DNA from 4 places in the Klebsiella sp. MISC125 genome. Region 2 is predicted to be linked to each of the others. Evidence: predicted binding sites of a transcription regulator. Region 2 holds the regulator's gene; each other region holds the start of a gene.
What was found. Region 2 encodes Fur, which represses iron uptake genes when iron is present. Its sites were predicted from a motif close to ATAATAATGAGAACNACTATCAA; they were not measured.
Positions count from the first base shown of each region.

Region 1 (4,189 bases), 1.7 Mb from region 2:
CCGTGGCCCTGAGTGAGTTCAAACGGCGGATGGCCTGCATTATTGGCTGTCGGTACGGGAGCCTCTGCTTTATCTGCTGCAAAAGCGCTGGCGGCTGTAATCGAAACAATTGCGAAAAGTGCAATGATTGCTTTTTTCATTTTTATCACCTCGTGAGTTTGTGGATAAAAGCATAGAGGCTACGCTTTTGGCAAACAATCCCACGGCGGGCGAATCCTATGAATCTCCTTATTTCTTAACGAATGTGAAGGCCTTGCCGATGACGGCGAGGCTCACGGATTTATAGGGGGGAAGAGGTTAATCGAGCAAAACGCTTATAATTAACAATACGACCATACACATCGACATTACATCTGTTTCTATATCCATAATTCAGTACTACATACGTTCCTGATAAGTCAGCATTGTGACATTGCGTTTAAAGATGAAGAAAATTTAGCAGCTCATTTTACACGAGCTAGCTTTTGGCAAATAAATCTTTATTTCTGTGAAACAGGAGTACTTATAATGAAAATGAATAGAATCTATTGCATGAATGTATTTGCTTTGAACTAGTATGAGAATTGTTCGTTTTTCGCTCACTCACTGCGAGTCGAGAACTGGGGGCTAAGCAGCTGATTTGACTCATCGGGGTAATCAGCAGAACGACTCTTTTTCTATTTCAAAAATCGGTATTTTCGATACATCTTTTCCATTGCGCCTCAGCACTCCGCCTGTTAATAAATAACTTATTATTTTTCAATCTATTAAAACAAAAAATGATGGGCTGAAAACGCGGGGAACAGGGTCTATGCTTATAAAAAGTACAAAAAAAGAGCCTGATGAAGGAATACCCCTTCTCCAGATGGGTTGAAGTGATAATCATTATCACTAACATAGCGATATGCCCTGATGGCGTCAACCTATGAGGTAGAGCGATGGAATCACATGCAGGAACATTTAATCCCGACGATTTTAGCTGGCGCGGGCTGGTGATGACCCCAGCTGCCGCTGCTCATATTCGCGATCTGGTCCGTAAGCAGCCCGAAATGCAGGGGCTGCGTTTAGGCGTAAAAACCAGCGGTTGCGCTGGTTTTGGTTACGTTCTCGAACTTATCGCCGAACCGGCGAAAGACGACCTGCTGTTTGAGCTTGACGGTGCAAAGCTGTGGGCGCCGCTGCAGGCCATGCCGTTTATCGATGGTACCGAGCTCGATTACGTTCGCGAAGGCTTAAATCAGATCTTTAAATTTCATAATCCAAAAGCCCAGCACGAATGTGGCTGTGGTGAAAGTTTTGGCGTTCAGGCGGAGTAACTATGTCTCGTAATACTGAAGCAACTGACGATGTCAAAACCTGGAGCGGCGGGCCACTCAACTATAAAGAAGGCTTTTTCACCCAGCTACAAACTGATGAGCTGGCAAAAGGCATAAATGAAGAGGTGGTTCGGGCGATTTCTGCACGCCGCAATGAGCCAGAATGGATGCTGGAGTTTCGTCTTAATGCGTTTAAAGCCTGGCAGGAGATGGAAGAACCGCATTGGCTGAAAGCGCACTACGACAAGCTGAACTATCAGGATTACAGCTATTACTCAGCGCCCTCCTGCGGCAACTGCGATGATACCTGCGCCTCCGAGCCTGGAGCCACACAGCAAACAGGCTCCAGCGCGTTTCTGACCAGTGAAGTGGAAGAGGCGTTTAACCTGCTCGGCGTACCGGTACGCGAAGGGCGAGAAGTGGCCGTCGATGCCATTTTTGACTCAGTCTCGGTGGCGACCACCTACCGCGAAAAGCTGGCGGAGCAGGGGATTATTTTCTGTTCCTTCGGCGAGGCTATCCACGATCACCCGGAGCTGGTGAAAAAATATCTCGGTACCGTGGTGCCCGGCAATGACAACTTCTTTGCCGCCCTTAACGCGGCGGTCGCATCCGATGGCACCTTTATCTACGTGCCGAAAGGCGTGCGCTGCCCGATGGAGCTCTCGACCTACTTCCGCATTAACGCCGAGAAAACCGGCCAGTTCGAACGCACGATTCTGGTGGCCGATGAAGGTAGCTACGTCAGCTATATTGAAGGCTGCTCGGCGCCGGTACGCGATAGCTACCAACTGCACGCGGCGGTGGTCGAAGTCATCATTCATAAAGACGCCGAGGTGAAGTACTCCACGGTGCAAAACTGGTTCCCCGGCGACAACAACACTGGCGGGATCCTTAACTTCGTCACCAAGCGTGCCCTGTGCGAAGGCGAAAACAGCAAAATGTCCTGGACCCAGTCGGAAACCGGCTCGGCGATCACCTGGAAGTACCCAAGCTGCATTCTGCGCGGTGACAACTCCATCGGTGAATTCTTCTCGGTGGCGCTGACCAGCGGTCACCAGCAAGCGGATACCGGCACCAAAATGATCCATATCGGCAAAAACACGCGTTCGACGATTATCTCGAAGGGGATTTCCGCCGGTCATAGTCAGAATAGTTATCGCGGCCTGGTGAAAATCATGCCGACGGCGACCAACGCGCGCAACTTTACCCAATGCGACTCCATGCTGATTGGCCCGGATAGCGGGGCGCATACCTTCCCGTATGTGGAGTGTCGCAACAACAGCGCTCAGTTAGAGCATGAAGCCACCACGTCGCGTATTGGTGAAGACCAGCTGTTCTACTGTCTACAGCGCGGGATCAGCGAAGACGATGCGATTTCAATGATCGTCAATGGTTTCTGTAAGGACGTCTTCTCAGAGCTACCGCTGGAATTTGCCGTTGAAGCGCAGAAATTGCTGGCGATTAGTCTTGAACACAGCGTCGGCTGATAACAAAGGAAATAAGATGTTAAGTATTAAAAATTTGCAGGTCGCCGTTGAAGATAAAGAGATCCTGCGCGGACTGAATCTGGACGTTCGCCCTGGCGAAGTGCATGCGATTATGGGGCCAAATGGTTCCGGCAAAAGTACGCTCTCGGCAACGCTCGCCGGGCGTGAAGACTATGAAGTCACCGGCGGCAGCGTGGAGTTTAAAGGCAAAGATCTGCTGGAACTAGCCCCTGAAGATCGCGCGGGTGAAGGCATCTTTATGGCCTTCCAGTACCCGGTAGAGATCCCTGGCGTCAGCAATCAGTTTTTCCTGCAAACCGCGCTTAACGCTGTGCGCAGCTACCGCGGCCAGGAGCAGCTCGACCGTTTTGACTTCCAGGATCTGATGGAAGAGAAAATTAAGCTGCTGAAGATGCCGGAAGATCTGCTGACCCGCTCGGTCAACGTCGGCTTCTCCGGCGGCGAGAAAAAGCGCAACGATATCCTGCAGATGGCGGTGCTGGAACCTGAACTGTGCATTCTGGATGAGTCGGATTCCGGGTTGGACATCGACGCCCTGAAGATAGTCTCTGACGGCGTCAACTCTCTGCGCGACGGCAAACGTTCATTTATTATCGTCACCCACTATCAGCGTATTCTCGACTACATCAAGCCTGATTACGTCCACGTGCTGTACCAGGGACGGATTGTGAAATCCGGCGATTTTACTCTGGTCAAACAACTGGAGGAGCAGGGCTATGGCTGGCTTACCGAACAGCAGTAACGCGCTGCAACAGTGGCATCATCTGTTTGAAGCGCAGAGCGAGCAGCGCAGCCCGCAGGCGCACCAGCACCTGCAGCAACTGCTGCGTCTGGGCTTGCCGTCGCGTACGCATGAAAACTGGAAATATACGCCGCTGGACGCATTGCTCAACCAGACCTTTGTGACGGCTCAGCCGGAGGCGCTGACTCCTGCGCAACGGGATACTCTGGCACTGCCCATCGATGTCTGGCGTCTGGTGTTTGTCGACGGCCAGTTTAGCGCAAGCTTAAGCGATGATCTGGCCGCCAGTGGCTACGATGTCAGCGTGGATAACCAGCGCCAGGCGCTACCCGATGCCGTGCAGCCAGAGGTGTTTCTGCACCTCACCGAAAGCCTGGCGTCAACCGTCACTCACATCCGCGTCAAGCGTAACCAGCGCCCGCAAAAGCCGCTGGTAATCATGCATCTGACTCACGGACTGGCGAACGATGAGATGAACACCGCTCACTATCGGCATCATCTGGAGCTGGAGAGCGGCGCGCAAGCGACGATCATCGAACACTACCTGAGCCTGAACGACGAACGCCACTTTACCGGCGCGAGGATGACTATGTCGGTGGCAGATAACGCTCATCTCCAGCACATCAAGCTGGCCTTTGAGA
Region 1 covers NZ_CP180448.1:2,581,998-2,586,186, forward strand. Annotated here, with positions in the region: gene ACMYSL_RS12160 (hypothetical protein) at 1-140, opposite strand, end outside; gene sufA (Fe-S cluster assembly scaffold SufA) at 918-1,295, shown strand; gene sufB (Fe-S cluster assembly protein SufB) at 1,298-2,785, shown strand; gene sufC (Fe-S cluster assembly ATPase SufC) at 2,802-3,548, shown strand; gene sufD (Fe-S cluster assembly protein SufD) at 3,523-4,189, shown strand, end outside.
Region 1: a site for Fur is predicted at 855-877, ahead of sufA (Fe-S cluster assembly scaffold SufA). Genes of this name have one in related genera too.

Region 2 (4,189 bases):
ACAAAGCAGCCGCCAAATTTAAATTTGGCCCGGCATGGGCACGTGCAGGCTATATCCAGCCTACCGGTCAAACATTGCTGGCTCCGCACTGGAGCTTTATGCCGGGTACTTACCAGGGTGCTGAAGCCGGTGCCAACTTTGATTATGGTGATACGGGCGCGCTGAGTTTCTCCTATATGTGGACAAACGAATATAAAGCACCGTGGCACATTGAAATGGACGAGTTCTACCAGAACGATAAGAAAACCAAGGTTGATTATCTCCACTCTCTCGGCGCCAAGTATGATTTTAAAAATGACCTCGTGCTGGAAGCCGCATTTGGCCAGGCACAGGGTTACATCGACCAGTATTTCGCTAAGGCCAGCTACAAATTTGATATCGCAGGCACGCCGCTAAACACCAGCTACCAGTTCTACGGTACTCGCGATAAAGTCAGTAACGGCGGGGCGAACGATATTTATGATGGTACCGCCTGGCTGCAGGCATTGACCTTTGGCTATAAAGTTGCCGATGTTCTCGACCTGCGCCTGGAAGGAACCTGGGTTAAAGCCGATGGTCAGCAGGGCTACTTCCTGCAACGTATGACGCCGACTTACGCCTCATCTAACGGTCGTCTCGATGTCTGGTGGGATAACCGCTCTGACTTCAACGCCAACGGTGAAAAAGCGGTGTTCTTCGGGGCGATGTATGACATGAAGAACTGGAATATGCCGGGTTGGGCCTTCGGCGCGTCCTACGTTTATGCATGGGATGCAAAACCAGGAAAAATGTCTTCTCCTGATGCTTACTACAACCCTGACAAACGTCTGGAAGAGTCAGCCTACAGCCTGGATGCGATGTACACCGTACAGGAAGGACGTGCGAAGGGTACGCTGTTTAAACTGCACTTTACTCAATACGACAACCACTCCGATATCCCAAGCTGGAGCGGCGGCTACGGCAACATCTTCCAGGATGAGCGCGACGTGAAGTTCATGGTTATTGCTCCATTCACCATTTTCTGATGCCAGTGCGGCGGGCATGAGCCTGCCGCAATTTCCCGAGGTCGATTATGAAGAAGCTATTGCTTGTCGCTATTATGGCGGCAGGTCTGGTTGCCTGCACGCAGTCGCCAGCGCCGAAAGAGGATTCAAAGTTAAAAGATGCCTACAGCGCCTGTATTAATACTGCTGAAGGTAACCCAGATAAAGTCGAAGCCTGCCAGAGCGTATTAGACGTTCTGAAGCAAGAGAAGCAGCATCAGCAGTTCGCCACCCAGGAAAGCGTGCGAGTACTGGATTACCAGCAATGTATCCAGGCGCGTAAAACCGGTAACGATCAGGCTGTACAGTCGCGCTGTGACCAGATTTGGAAAGAGATTCGTAGCAACAACACGAAACCCTGATTTTTACTTTTCGTAGCCATAAAAAAAGCCAACCATCAGGTTGGCTTTTTGCTGCTTACGCAACGGGGAATTACTTTTCCACCGCGTCGTGGGCATGTTCATCTTCGCGGCAATCGCCTTCTGCACAGTGACCGTACAGGTACAGGCTGTGGTTGGTGAGGCGAATACCGTGTCGGGAGGCAATCTCACGCTGACGAGCTTCAATTGAGTCATCGCTAAATTCGATCACTTTGCCGCAATCGAGGCAAATCAGGTGATCATGATGATGCTGCTGCGTCAGTTCGAAAACGGATTTACCACCTTCGAAATTATGACGAGTGACGATGCCGGCGTCGTCGAACTGGTTCAGTACGCGGTAGACGGTGGCCAGGCCAATCTCTTCACCCATATCAATCAGGCGTTTATATAAGTCTTCCGCACTGACATGATGGTTATCCGGTTCCTGCAGGACTTCCAGGATTTTTAATCGTGGAAGTGTTACTTTCAGGCCAGCCTTCTTTAATGCGGTATTGTTGTCAGTCATGCGGAATCTGTCCTGTTGCTAAACGATCTACTTCCATCAGCGGAAGTAATACAGAGAATCACCCGATGTAATGCGTCTCATTATAGAACTGCCATGGTGAAATGAAAACTGCAAGCATCGGGCCTTGTATGCTGTCAAAAACGAGGCACTGGCTACAAAGTGCTTCACGTGACCTCGTTAAATCAGAGGACATTGTACAGATATGTGATTAAAAGTTAAAAACTTGTAGCTATAACTTTGATTGCTTTTATCTATTAATTCGGCGAAATCTGACGATAACGCCGTTTAGACTCAGGCATTCTTGATTTCTTCGAGGTGCAGCTCTTCAGAAATCTGTTTTACCCATTTTTCCACGCGTTCGTTAGTCAGTTCTGGCTGACGGTCTTCGTCGATGGCCAGACCCACGAAGTGGTCATCATCTGCCAGACCTTTAGATGCTTCGAAATGATATCCAGCAGTCGGCCAGTGACCAACGATAGTGGCGCCGCGCGGTTCGATGATGTCGCGAATGGTACCCAGCGCATCACAGAAGTATTCAGCGTAGTCTTCCTGATCGCCGCAGCCAAACAGCGCGACCAGTTTGCCGTCGAAATCGACTTCTTCCAGCGTCGGGAAGAAATCATCCCAGTCACACTGTGCTTCACCGTAGTACCAGGTTGGAATGCCGAGCAGCAGAATATCGTGAGCTTGCAGATCTTCTTTGCTGCTCTTGGCAATGTCGCGAACATCAGCAACATCTTTACCAAGCTGCTTTTGAATCATTTTTGCAATATTTTCGGTGTTGCCGGTGTCGCTGCCAAAAAAGATGCCGATGATTGCCATGAGTAAAATAACCTCTTGAAACTTAATGATGTGGTAGGGACTTAAATGCCCACAGATAGGGGCAATGATAGCAGAACTGAGAAGGGCGCGGAAACAGCAATCACGCCCGACTGCACACTCTGCTACATGAAAGCTTATTTTTTGAGGGTTTTAGGCTTTATCCTGGCTGCGCAGGGCCGCCAGTTGGTTCATCAGCATCTCTTCAATCAGATCGCTGCGGTTCATGTTGCGGGCTTCGGCCAGCTCATTGAGCGCATCAACCGCATCGGCATTGAGCTTCAGCTCAACGCGCTTCAAACCGCGAACTTTATCGCGCTTGAGCTGATTGCGTTTGTTGATACGCAGCTGTTCGTCGCGTGAAAGCGGATTGGTTTTCGGTCTACCCGGCCGACGCTCGGTTGCGAACAAATCTAATGTCGTACGGTCCGTTTGTTCTTTTGCCATGATTCAGAGTGACTTCGGGGGAAACAAGCTGTCGGGCATAGCCGACGCAGATAGCCCGCCATAATACATCAGGCGAGGGGCTGCGCCAACGACCGCGGGCATTCTGCCGCGCGGTCGGGCAGATTTTAGCCAGTTACGCGGCTATGGAGGTCAAATAACGGCGTATTGCCCGTAAAACGGCCTCTGGTTTTTCTGCATGTACCCAATGTCCGGCTCCGGCAATCACATGGGCCCGTGCCTGGGGGAATTGAGCCAGCAGAGCCTCACGGTAGGCATCGGTTACGTAGGGTGAGTTACCGCCGGGGATAAACTGCGCCGGATGCGGCCAGGCGGGGATGGTTTGCCAGCCGACGATATTGTCATATTGCTCCCACAATACCGGCACGTTAAACCGCCACTGACCGTCCACAAAGGATTTCAGCAGGAACTGAATGACGCCTTCTTCATGAAGGTGTTCGCGCATAACCGTCGCTGCCTGCTGGCGAGTGGCCGCGTGGGCGTCGGTCACGGCATTGATGGCGGCGAAGATTTCATCATGGCGACGAACGTGATAATCCACAGGGGCAATATCTATCGCAACCAGGCCCGCAATGCGCTCCGGGGCCAGCGCGCTCAGCGCCATGACCGCCTTGCCGCCCATTGAGTGACCAATAAAGGTCGCTTTTTCTATTTGGTATTCATTGAGAGTATCAATCAAATCCTGAGCCATCGCGGCATAGGTCATCTCTGGTGCGCGCGGGGAAAGACCGTGATTTCGCATATCGACCTGTAAAATATCGTAGTCAGCGACCAGATCGCGGGCGAGGATCCCAAGGTTATCCAGACTGCCAAAAAGGCCATGGACCAGGACGATAGGGGGATTATTGTGCGGATTCTGTGCAGATTGCGCTCGGCTATTTAATTTCATGGCAAAGTTCTTTTTTTCGCTCCGTCGGGTTAGGGTATTATGTTGGACATTCTGCCATCCGGCTGCAAGACCCGGAAGATTTCCGAGTTTTACCGCCATCCTGGTTTGA
Region 2 covers NZ_CP180448.1:4,318,107-4,322,295, reverse strand. Annotated here, with positions in the region: gene chiP (chitoporin ChiP) at 1-1,004, shown strand, start outside; gene chiQ (ChiQ/YbfN family lipoprotein) at 1,052-1,384, shown strand; gene fur (ferric iron uptake transcriptional regulator) at 1,455-1,907, opposite strand; gene fldA (flavodoxin FldA) at 2,199-2,729, opposite strand; gene ybfE (LexA regulated protein) at 2,880-3,173, opposite strand; gene ybfF (esterase) at 3,307-4,080, opposite strand.

Region 3 (4,189 bases), 2.0 Mb from region 2:
GCTTAAGGTCAGGCCATCCAGCGTACCGGAAGTCGGCGCCCATTCAACCGCCAGATCGTTCACGCCATAGCCGGGCTTTTTCGTTTCCGCATCTTTATAACGTGTGTAGAACAGCGAATTCCAGTGCATAGCAACATCATATTTCGGCAGCAGATACGTCAAACCAACGGTATATTTATCACCGGTATCACGCCCCAGAATATCGCCATATTTCGCGACGCCTTTGACCATCAATGGCGACTTATAATCGGTGCTGATATGGGAATAGCTGAAACGGGTAATAATATCGTTTACCGCATAATTTACCGACGCTTCATAACCATCGACAACCGCATTACCGGCATTGAAACGCTCCGTGAGTTCAGAAACGCCGGGAACCGCCGTCTGGACGATAAGATTGTCGTAATGCGTGCGGAAATATTTGCCGACAATACTGAGTGAGTCGTCTTGCGCAATGAGACCGCGACGGTCGAAGAAAATCCCGACCTCTTTGTTATCACCGGTTTCCGGATCGAGCTGGTTTTTCTGGTTAAACTCGCTGGAATTCACGCGGATCGACTCCGTGGTATCCGGCGCACGAAACAGCTCCGTATAGTTAGCAAATAAGCCAAAACCGGATTCAAAACGATACTCGGCGCCAAAGGCTTTGGAGAACTCAGTGAACGTCTGATCCTGATCGCCCAGCATATCGGCCTGGTAGTGATCGTAGCGGATCCCCGGCGTGAGCGTCAGCCCGCCAAACTGCACGGCATTTTCCAGATACCCGGAGTTGCTGGTCCCCTTTTCGCCGTTCCAGGAGGCAGTTTTTCGGCCGCTGGAATACTGGTAATCATCACGGTGGTTTTTGGTCTGGAACCATTCGTAGCCTACGCGTAGCGTGTGGCCAAAAGCGCCGGTCTGGAATTCTGAGCGGTTATCAACGTTAACGCCCCAGGTTTCCACATTGTTCACCCAACCGCTATCCAGACTATTCCAACGCTTTTTAACGCTGGCGCTCGCTTCGCCGGAACGAATCGCTGCGGCCATATTTTTATGCGGCTGGCTGCGATCGAGTTCATTTTTGGTGTGATAGCCAGCGACTTTCAGATCGATCCAGCCGCTACCATCAACCGCTTCATAAGCGAGGGTTTGGGTTTCGCGGATGAAGTTTTGTGGCGTGTAGTCCTGGAAATTCGCGGTGGTCGTCGGGCGATAAGAGAATTCTGCGCGGAACGGATATTCACCATCCGATTTTACGCGCTCAGCCGAGGCCTTTATTTTCTGCCCTTCAAAAAGATCAACGCCAGCCTTGAATAAATAGCTCTTATCTTTGCCATCTGCGCCGATACGCGTGCCGTTGCCGCTCTCACCGTAGTCGTAATCGCTGCGGCTAATATAGCCCAGCAGGTCAACGCGATCCGCTACCCGCCCAAATAGCGTCAGCGAATTAGACCATTCGTCGTTATTGGTGTCATAGCCGGTTTTTACCCGAGCGCCAAAGCTTTCGCCCGGCCGCAATAAATCAGATGCATCAACAGTGGTGAATTTCACCGCGCCGCCCAGTGCTCCAGAACCATTGACCACAGAGTTCGCACCCACTGAAACGTCAACCTGCTTTAATAACGCCGGGTCAATTAATAAATTACCGCCATGGTGAAAAAGGTCGCCCATCTGGCGCGCACCATCAATGGTGACGTTAATGCCTTTATCACTCACGCCGCGCATATAGATTTGCTGATTGAATCCGTTGGTGCCCCCAACGTCAACGCCAGGAATATCACGCAGAATATCTTTGATTAGCTCCGGCTGACGGGCGGCGATTTTATTCGCGTAAACGCTGGTTTCTTTTGGTGTGCTTTTAACCGATGCCACAACTTTAATCGTCTCAGCATCCTCAATTTTATTATCCGTTTCGGCAAATACCGGCGCGCATAACAGCACGGTTGCGCCAATTAATAATTTCTCACGTCCATATGTGGACATACTCGATCCCTCACAATGTGAATAAAAGTGAGAATCATTTTCATTATTAATTGCAATAAGTTAATCTTACTTACAAAACTTTACTGATTAAGCCAATATATTCGCCATGAACAAATAATTAATTAATATATTTTTTAATTAATTATTCACGCAAGGAATATTTAAGCAAGAAGATTAATACGCTGTCAGTAAATAACAAACAAGGAGAATCATAGGATTACCCGCCGGATTATTTTTGCCTGCGGGTTTTAAACAATATGCTTACTCTGAAGATTCGCGCTTAATACGCTCTTTTATCAATAGTTCTTTAATCGACAAACCGGTAACGCCGCTATCGCGTAAGTTGTGGCGGGTAATTTCGGTGCACAGGAATTCAATGATAAACAGCTGAGCAATACGCGTTGAGATGGAATCACCCTGCATCGGCCCCGCTTCGCCGCTGGTCAGCCAGAAGGTGTTCGCCAGCTCAGTGAGCGGAGAATGGGGGCTATGAGTAATTGCCAGCGTCCAGGCTCCCTTCTTTTGCGCAAGACGGAAGGCGTTAACCACCTCCGGCGTTTCCCCGGAGTGCGAAAAGGCCACCACCAGATCATCGGCCTTCAGGTTTGCCAGCTTTAAGGTCATGGTGAAGCGATCGGTAAAGGCTTCGGAATCAATCCCTAAGCGGTTCATCTTATCCCGCGCTTCCAGCGCCGCCAGCCCCGATGCGCCAAAACCGACAAACATCACCCGTCGCGCGCTTAAAAAGCGCTCGACCACCGGTTTGACGATTTTCATCTCCAGCAGGCCGATGGTTTCCCGGGTTGAGGTTTCAATGGTGAGCGCGATTTTTTGCGCCACGTCGTTGCGCGAATCATCAAGGAAAATATCCGGCGACGAAGGCAGCGATAAATCGCTATCGTCCAGCAGCTCGCGCTTCAGATCCGCTTTCAGGTTCAATAGCCCGGCGTAACCAATTTTCTTGCAAAAACGGATGATGGTGGCTTCGCTTACGCCAATTTCCAGCGCCAGCTTTTTCACCGGTAGCTGCACCACCTGCGCGGGCTGTTGCAGGATATAACCCGCTATTTTGCCGTCCGTTTCCCCGAGGTTACTGAGAATATTGGCGAGGTAGACGCGTACGTTTTTTTTATTCACACTCACTGTGGGCTCTCCTGACCGCGCGTTAAGTCAGGTAGTTTAGCCCGCTTGCCGTTCGCTGTCTGCCGGGAAGCTTAGTGAGAGCTGATGGTGGTGCGTTTCCCCCGCCGCCAGCCACTCAATGCCGCGCTTATGGATTATTTGCCCATCAAAATGGGGATCGTCGGTGGTGCCGTTGAGCGGCTCCACGCACAGCAGATCCGCACCAGGAACGCCCCATAGCGCCAGCCATTTCTGGCTGCCGGAAAAGGCGATTTGTTCCCAGCCATCCGGGGAGCAGACCGCCCAGCGATTACCCTCTCCCAGCGCAAAATAGACCGCGCCTCCGGCAAAGCTATCCGGCGACAAGATAAACGCCGAGACGTCCGGCGCGTCGTCGGGGATCGCCAGCGTGCGCCGCACCGTCGCAAAGGGACCCGCACAGACGCGATCGAAACGCACCTGCCAGCCCGGCTCGCGGGCAATCGGCAGCGCGAAGCCGGGATGCCAGCCCAGCGAGTAGCCCCAGGGCTGGCTGTCCTCGTTAATCACCGCCCAGTCTACGCTGATGCCATCGTCATTTAGCCGCCACGTCAGGCGTATGCGCCACGCAAACGGCCAGACCTCGCGTGTTTCAGCGGTATCGGATGCTTCAAGGACCAGATGAGTGGCGTCCTGAGACACGCAGGTGAACGTCTGGTGGCGCAGAAATCCGTGTGCGGTGAGTGGAAAAAAACGCTCGCCCTGCCATAAGCCATTGTGGATGAGCTGCCCCACAACAGGAAACAGCTGCGTCGCCGAGTTGTTCCATACTCCCGCCTGCGGTTGCCATATCCAGCTGCGCTGGCGATGGTTATCCCACAGCTCGCTTAGCTCCGCGCCAACAGCCTGCACCACTATACGAAAACGCGCGTTTTCCAGATGCCACTCCATGTGATTCTCCTAAGCCGTGCGCAGCAGCAGCCGCGTCTGATAGACCATCGCCCGATGCTTGTCGCCGGTAAACAGGCGGTCAATCAGCGTGAAGATATCAGCCTCATCAATCACTTTATCCTCAGCAAGGTCCAGCGTCTGTGAATCGCTGTTGCGTACAAGGAACGCCAGCGCT
Region 3 covers NZ_CP180448.1:61,340-65,528, reverse strand. Annotated here, with positions in the region: gene ACMYSL_RS00300 (TonB-dependent receptor domain-containing protein) at 1-1,962, opposite strand, end outside; gene ACMYSL_RS00295 (MurR/RpiR family transcriptional regulator) at 2,224-3,105, opposite strand; gene ACMYSL_RS00290 (aldose 1-epimerase family protein) at 3,142-4,014, opposite strand; gene ACMYSL_RS00285 (sulfatase) at 4,024-4,189, opposite strand, start outside.
Region 3: a site for Fur is predicted at 1,984-2,006, ahead of ACMYSL_RS00300 (TonB-dependent receptor domain-containing protein). Genes of this name have one in related genera too.

Region 4 (4,189 bases), 2.8 Mb from region 2:
TGCCTTCAGTCAGAACATCCAGCGACGTAATCATGCTCTCTTCAGTGATCGGGTCATTACCGAGGAACATGGTTTTATCCGCTTTCACCGACAGATAAATAGGCTTTTCAGGGCGCGGCTGCGGCTGGCTGGAAGACGCCGGGAGATTCACCTTCACGTCTACGGTAGCGAGCGGAGCCGCCACCATAAAGATGATCAGCAGCACCAGCATGACGTCGATAAACGGCGTCACGTTGATGTCATGCATTTCGCCGTTATCATCGAGGTTTTCGTTAAAATGCATTGCCATAAAGCATCAACCTACGCGTAATTTCTGTGCGGTACGGACCGACTTAACGCCGCTGGCGCTCAGGTCGAGGTCACGGCTTTGCAGCAACAATACCTGGGCCGCAACATCGCCAAGGGAAGCTTTGTAGCTGGCAATCATACGGGCGAAGATGTTGTAGATGACAACAGCCGGGATCGCGGCAAAGAGGCCTATCGCCGTCGCCAGGAGCGCTTCCGCGATGCCTGGAGCAACAACCGCCAGGTTAGTGGTTTGCGTCTGGGCAATACCGATAAAGCTGTTCATGATGCCCCAGACGGTACCAAACAGGCCGACAAACGGGGAGATTGCACCGATAGTCGCCAGATAGCCATTACCACGACCCATATAGCGACCGACCTGCGCCACGCGACGCTCAAGGCGGAAACCGGTACGTTCTTTAATGCCTTCGTTATCTTCCACGCCTGCGGAAAGCTCCAGCTCGTTCTGCGCTTCATTGAGCAGCTGTGAAGTCAGGCTTTTCGCATGGAAAGCGCTAGCGATGTCGTTGGCCTGGTCGAGAGAGCGTGCTTCAGCAACCTGCTGCTGTTCGCGCTTGAGGCGGCGTTTGCTGGCCAGGATCTCTGCGCCTTTGCCGAAAAAGATAGCCCATGTGACGACCGACGCCAGAATCAGGCCAATCATCACTACCTTAACGACAATATCGGCATGATGATACATACCCCAAACGGAGAGATCCGCCTGCATCAAATTATTACCCACACTGTATCTCCAGGACGTAAATCACAAAATCTGCGCACAATAATATCAAAACGACATCGAATTGATAGTGGTTCTCATTAGTATTTACACTGTGCAGCAAATCACGTTTATTTTCCTTGCGCTTACGCAGTAAAAAAGTTGCTGGCTCCGGCTTTAGGAAAATTTTTACCTGTATCCGTCGATGCCCGGTACACAAATAAGTATTCATGTTAGTTTAGACGTCCAGACGTATAAAAACAGGTTATCTGAACATGACTGATAAACATCTTGATACTGCGCTGGTCCACGCTGGCCGCCGTCAAAAGTATACTCAGGGCTCGGTAAACAGCGTGATTCAGCGCGCGTCATCGCTGGTTTTCGACACCGTCGAAGCCAAAAAACAGGCCACCCGTAACAGGGCCAAAGGCGAGCTGTTTTACGGTCGTCGCGGCACCCTGACCCACTTTTCCCTGCAAGAAGCGATGTGCGAGCTGGAGGGCGGTGCAGGCTGCGCCCTTTTCCCCTGCGGCGCAGCGGCGGTCGCCAATAGCATCCTGGCCTTTGTCGAGCAGGGCGACCATGTTCTGATGACCAATACTGCCTACGAACCGACCCAAGATTTTTGCACTAAAATCCTCGCCAAACTTGGCGTAAGCACCAGTTGGTTTGACCCATTAATCGGTAGCGATATCGCTCGCCTGGTGCAGCCCAACACCCGAGTGGTATTTCTGGAATCCCCCGGCTCCATCACCATGGAAGTTCATGATGTTCCGGCAATCGTTGCGGCGGTTCGCAGCGTCTCCCCCGAAGCCATCATCATGATCGACAACACCTGGGCGGCGGGCATACTGTTTAAAGCGCTGGATTTCGGCATCGATATTTCCATTCAGGCCGGAACCAAATACCTGATTGGCCATTCCGACGGGATGGTCGGCACTGCGGTATCCAATGAGCGCTGTTGGGCGCAACTGCGCGAAAATGCCTACCTGATGGGGCAAATGCTGGACGCCGATACCGCCTATATGACCAGCCGCGGCCTGCGCACTTTAGGCGTACGCCTGCGTCAGCACCATGAAAGCAGCCTGCACATCGCCGAATGGCTGGCGCAACACCCGCAGGTGGCGCACGTCAATCACCCGGCGTTGCCCGGCAGCAAAGGGCATGAGTTCTGGAAACGCGACTTCACCGGCAGCAGCGGCCTGTTCTCTTTTGTGCTCAATAAACGCCTGACCGACGCCGAGCTTTCCGCCTATCTGGATCACTTCAGCTTGTTCAGCATGGCCTACTCCTGGGGCGGGTTTGAATCACTGATTTTAGCCAACCAGCCGGAGCAAATCGCCGCGATCCGCCCGGATGCTGAAGTCGATTTCAGCGGCACCCTGATTCGCGTTCACATCGGGTTAGAAAATGTTACCGATCTGCTGGATGATTTAGCGGCGGGCTTTGCGCGTATCGTGTAGAGTGACAGTGAGTGGCAACATTAGCGGACGTTTTTAAGAGAAGCAGCCGCTTGAGTTGCGCCCGGGATCAAGGTGCTCGGGCCTCTTCAGGAGTACACTAGTCAAAAAATACGGTACCACTTAGGAAAGTCCATGGTTGTCATTCAAGAAATTGTCGCCGCGCTGTGGCAACATGATTTTGCCGCATTGGCAAACCCCCACGTTGTGGGCGTTGTATATCTGGTCATGTTCGCAACCCTATTTTTAGAAAACGGCCTGCTACCCGCCTCTTTTTTACCGGGCGATAGCCTGCTGCTGCTCGCCGGGGCGCTGATTGCCAAAGGCGTGATGGGCTTTGTGCCGACTCTTGCCATTTTGACAACGGCAGCCAGCCTTGGCTGCTGGCTGAGCTATATTCAGGGTCGCTGGCTGGGTAATACCGTAACGGTTAAACGCTGGCTCGGGCATCTGCCGGATAAATATCATCAGCGGGCAACCTGCATGTTTGATAAACACGGTCTGCTGGCGCTGCTGGCTGGTCGTTTCCTAGCATTCGTACGGACTCTGCTGCCCACCATGGCGGGGATTTCCGGGCTACCAAGCCGCCGCTTCCAGTTCTTTAACTGGCTGAGCGCGCTGCTGTGGGTTGGCGTGGTTACCGGTCTGGGCTACGCGCTGAGCATGATTCCTTTCGTTAAGCGTCATGAAGATCAGGTGATGACCTGCCTGATGATCCTGCCTATTGTGCTGCTGATTGCCGGTCTGCTCGGAACGGTTATCGTGGTTATCAAAAAGAAATACTGCAGCGCCTGATGCCCAATTCAGGGCGGCCTTTTTGCCGCCCTGTAGCCCCTCATTACATCCCCTGAATCGTCCTGATTCGCGCCGCATCTTCCCCCGGCGTAATACCGAAGTAACGCTTAAACTCACGGCTAAACTGCGACGCGCTTTCATATCCTACCCGCATCGCCGCCGCGCTGGCCTTCATGCCGTCGTGGATCATTAGCATGCGCGCTTTGTGCAGACGATAGGTTTTCAGGTATTGCAGCGGGGAGGTGCTGGTGACCGATTTAAAGTTATGGTGGAATGCTGAGACGCTCATATTGGCTTCCGCCGCCAGCTGATCAACGCTCAGGTTCTCGGTGTACTGACTTTCAATATGCTTCAACACGCGGCTAATCAGGCTGAAATGGGTCTGCCGACTCACCAGCGCCAGCAGCGCCCCGCCGCACGGCCCGATCAAGACGTGATAGAGGATTTCGCGGACAATCTGCTTGCCAAGAATACGCGCGTCCAGTGGACGCTCCATCACATCCAGCAGGCGTTCCGCCGCGCACAAAATCTCTTCGGACAGCACCGCCGAGTTGATCCCACTTGATGCCATTGATGGCTGAAACTGCTCATCTTCACCAATATCCATCAGCAGTTCTTGCAACTGAAGAATATCGACATTTAGCCTAATCCCCGCCAGCGGCACTTCCGGAGTGGCGAAGGTTTCGCACTCGAACGGCAGCGGCACCGTCAGCAGCAGATATTCATTGGTGTCATAGCGAAAGGTCCGCTCGTTGATGTAGCCAATTTTATGCCCGGAAAAGAGAAAAACGATCCCCGGCTGGTACATGACCGGCGTACGGGTACCCGGCTGCGTGCCATACAACAGGCGAATATCCGGCAGCAGACTAGTGAGTATTTCTTCTTTATCTTTCAGCTGATTAACTTTATTTGTTAATAGCTGGCATATCTC
Region 4 covers NZ_CP180448.1:884,766-888,954, reverse strand. Annotated here, with positions in the region: gene exbD (TonB system transport protein ExbD) at 1-289, opposite strand, end outside; gene exbB (tol-pal system-associated acyl-CoA thioesterase) at 296-1,027, opposite strand; gene metC (cystathionine beta-lyase) at 1,279-2,466, shown strand; gene yghB (DedA family general envelope maintenance protein YghB) at 2,599-3,258, shown strand; gene ACMYSL_RS04235 (AraC family transcriptional regulator) at 3,302-4,189, opposite strand, start outside.
Region 4: a site for Fur is predicted at 1,089-1,111, ahead of exbB (tol-pal system-associated acyl-CoA thioesterase). Genes of this name have one in related genera too.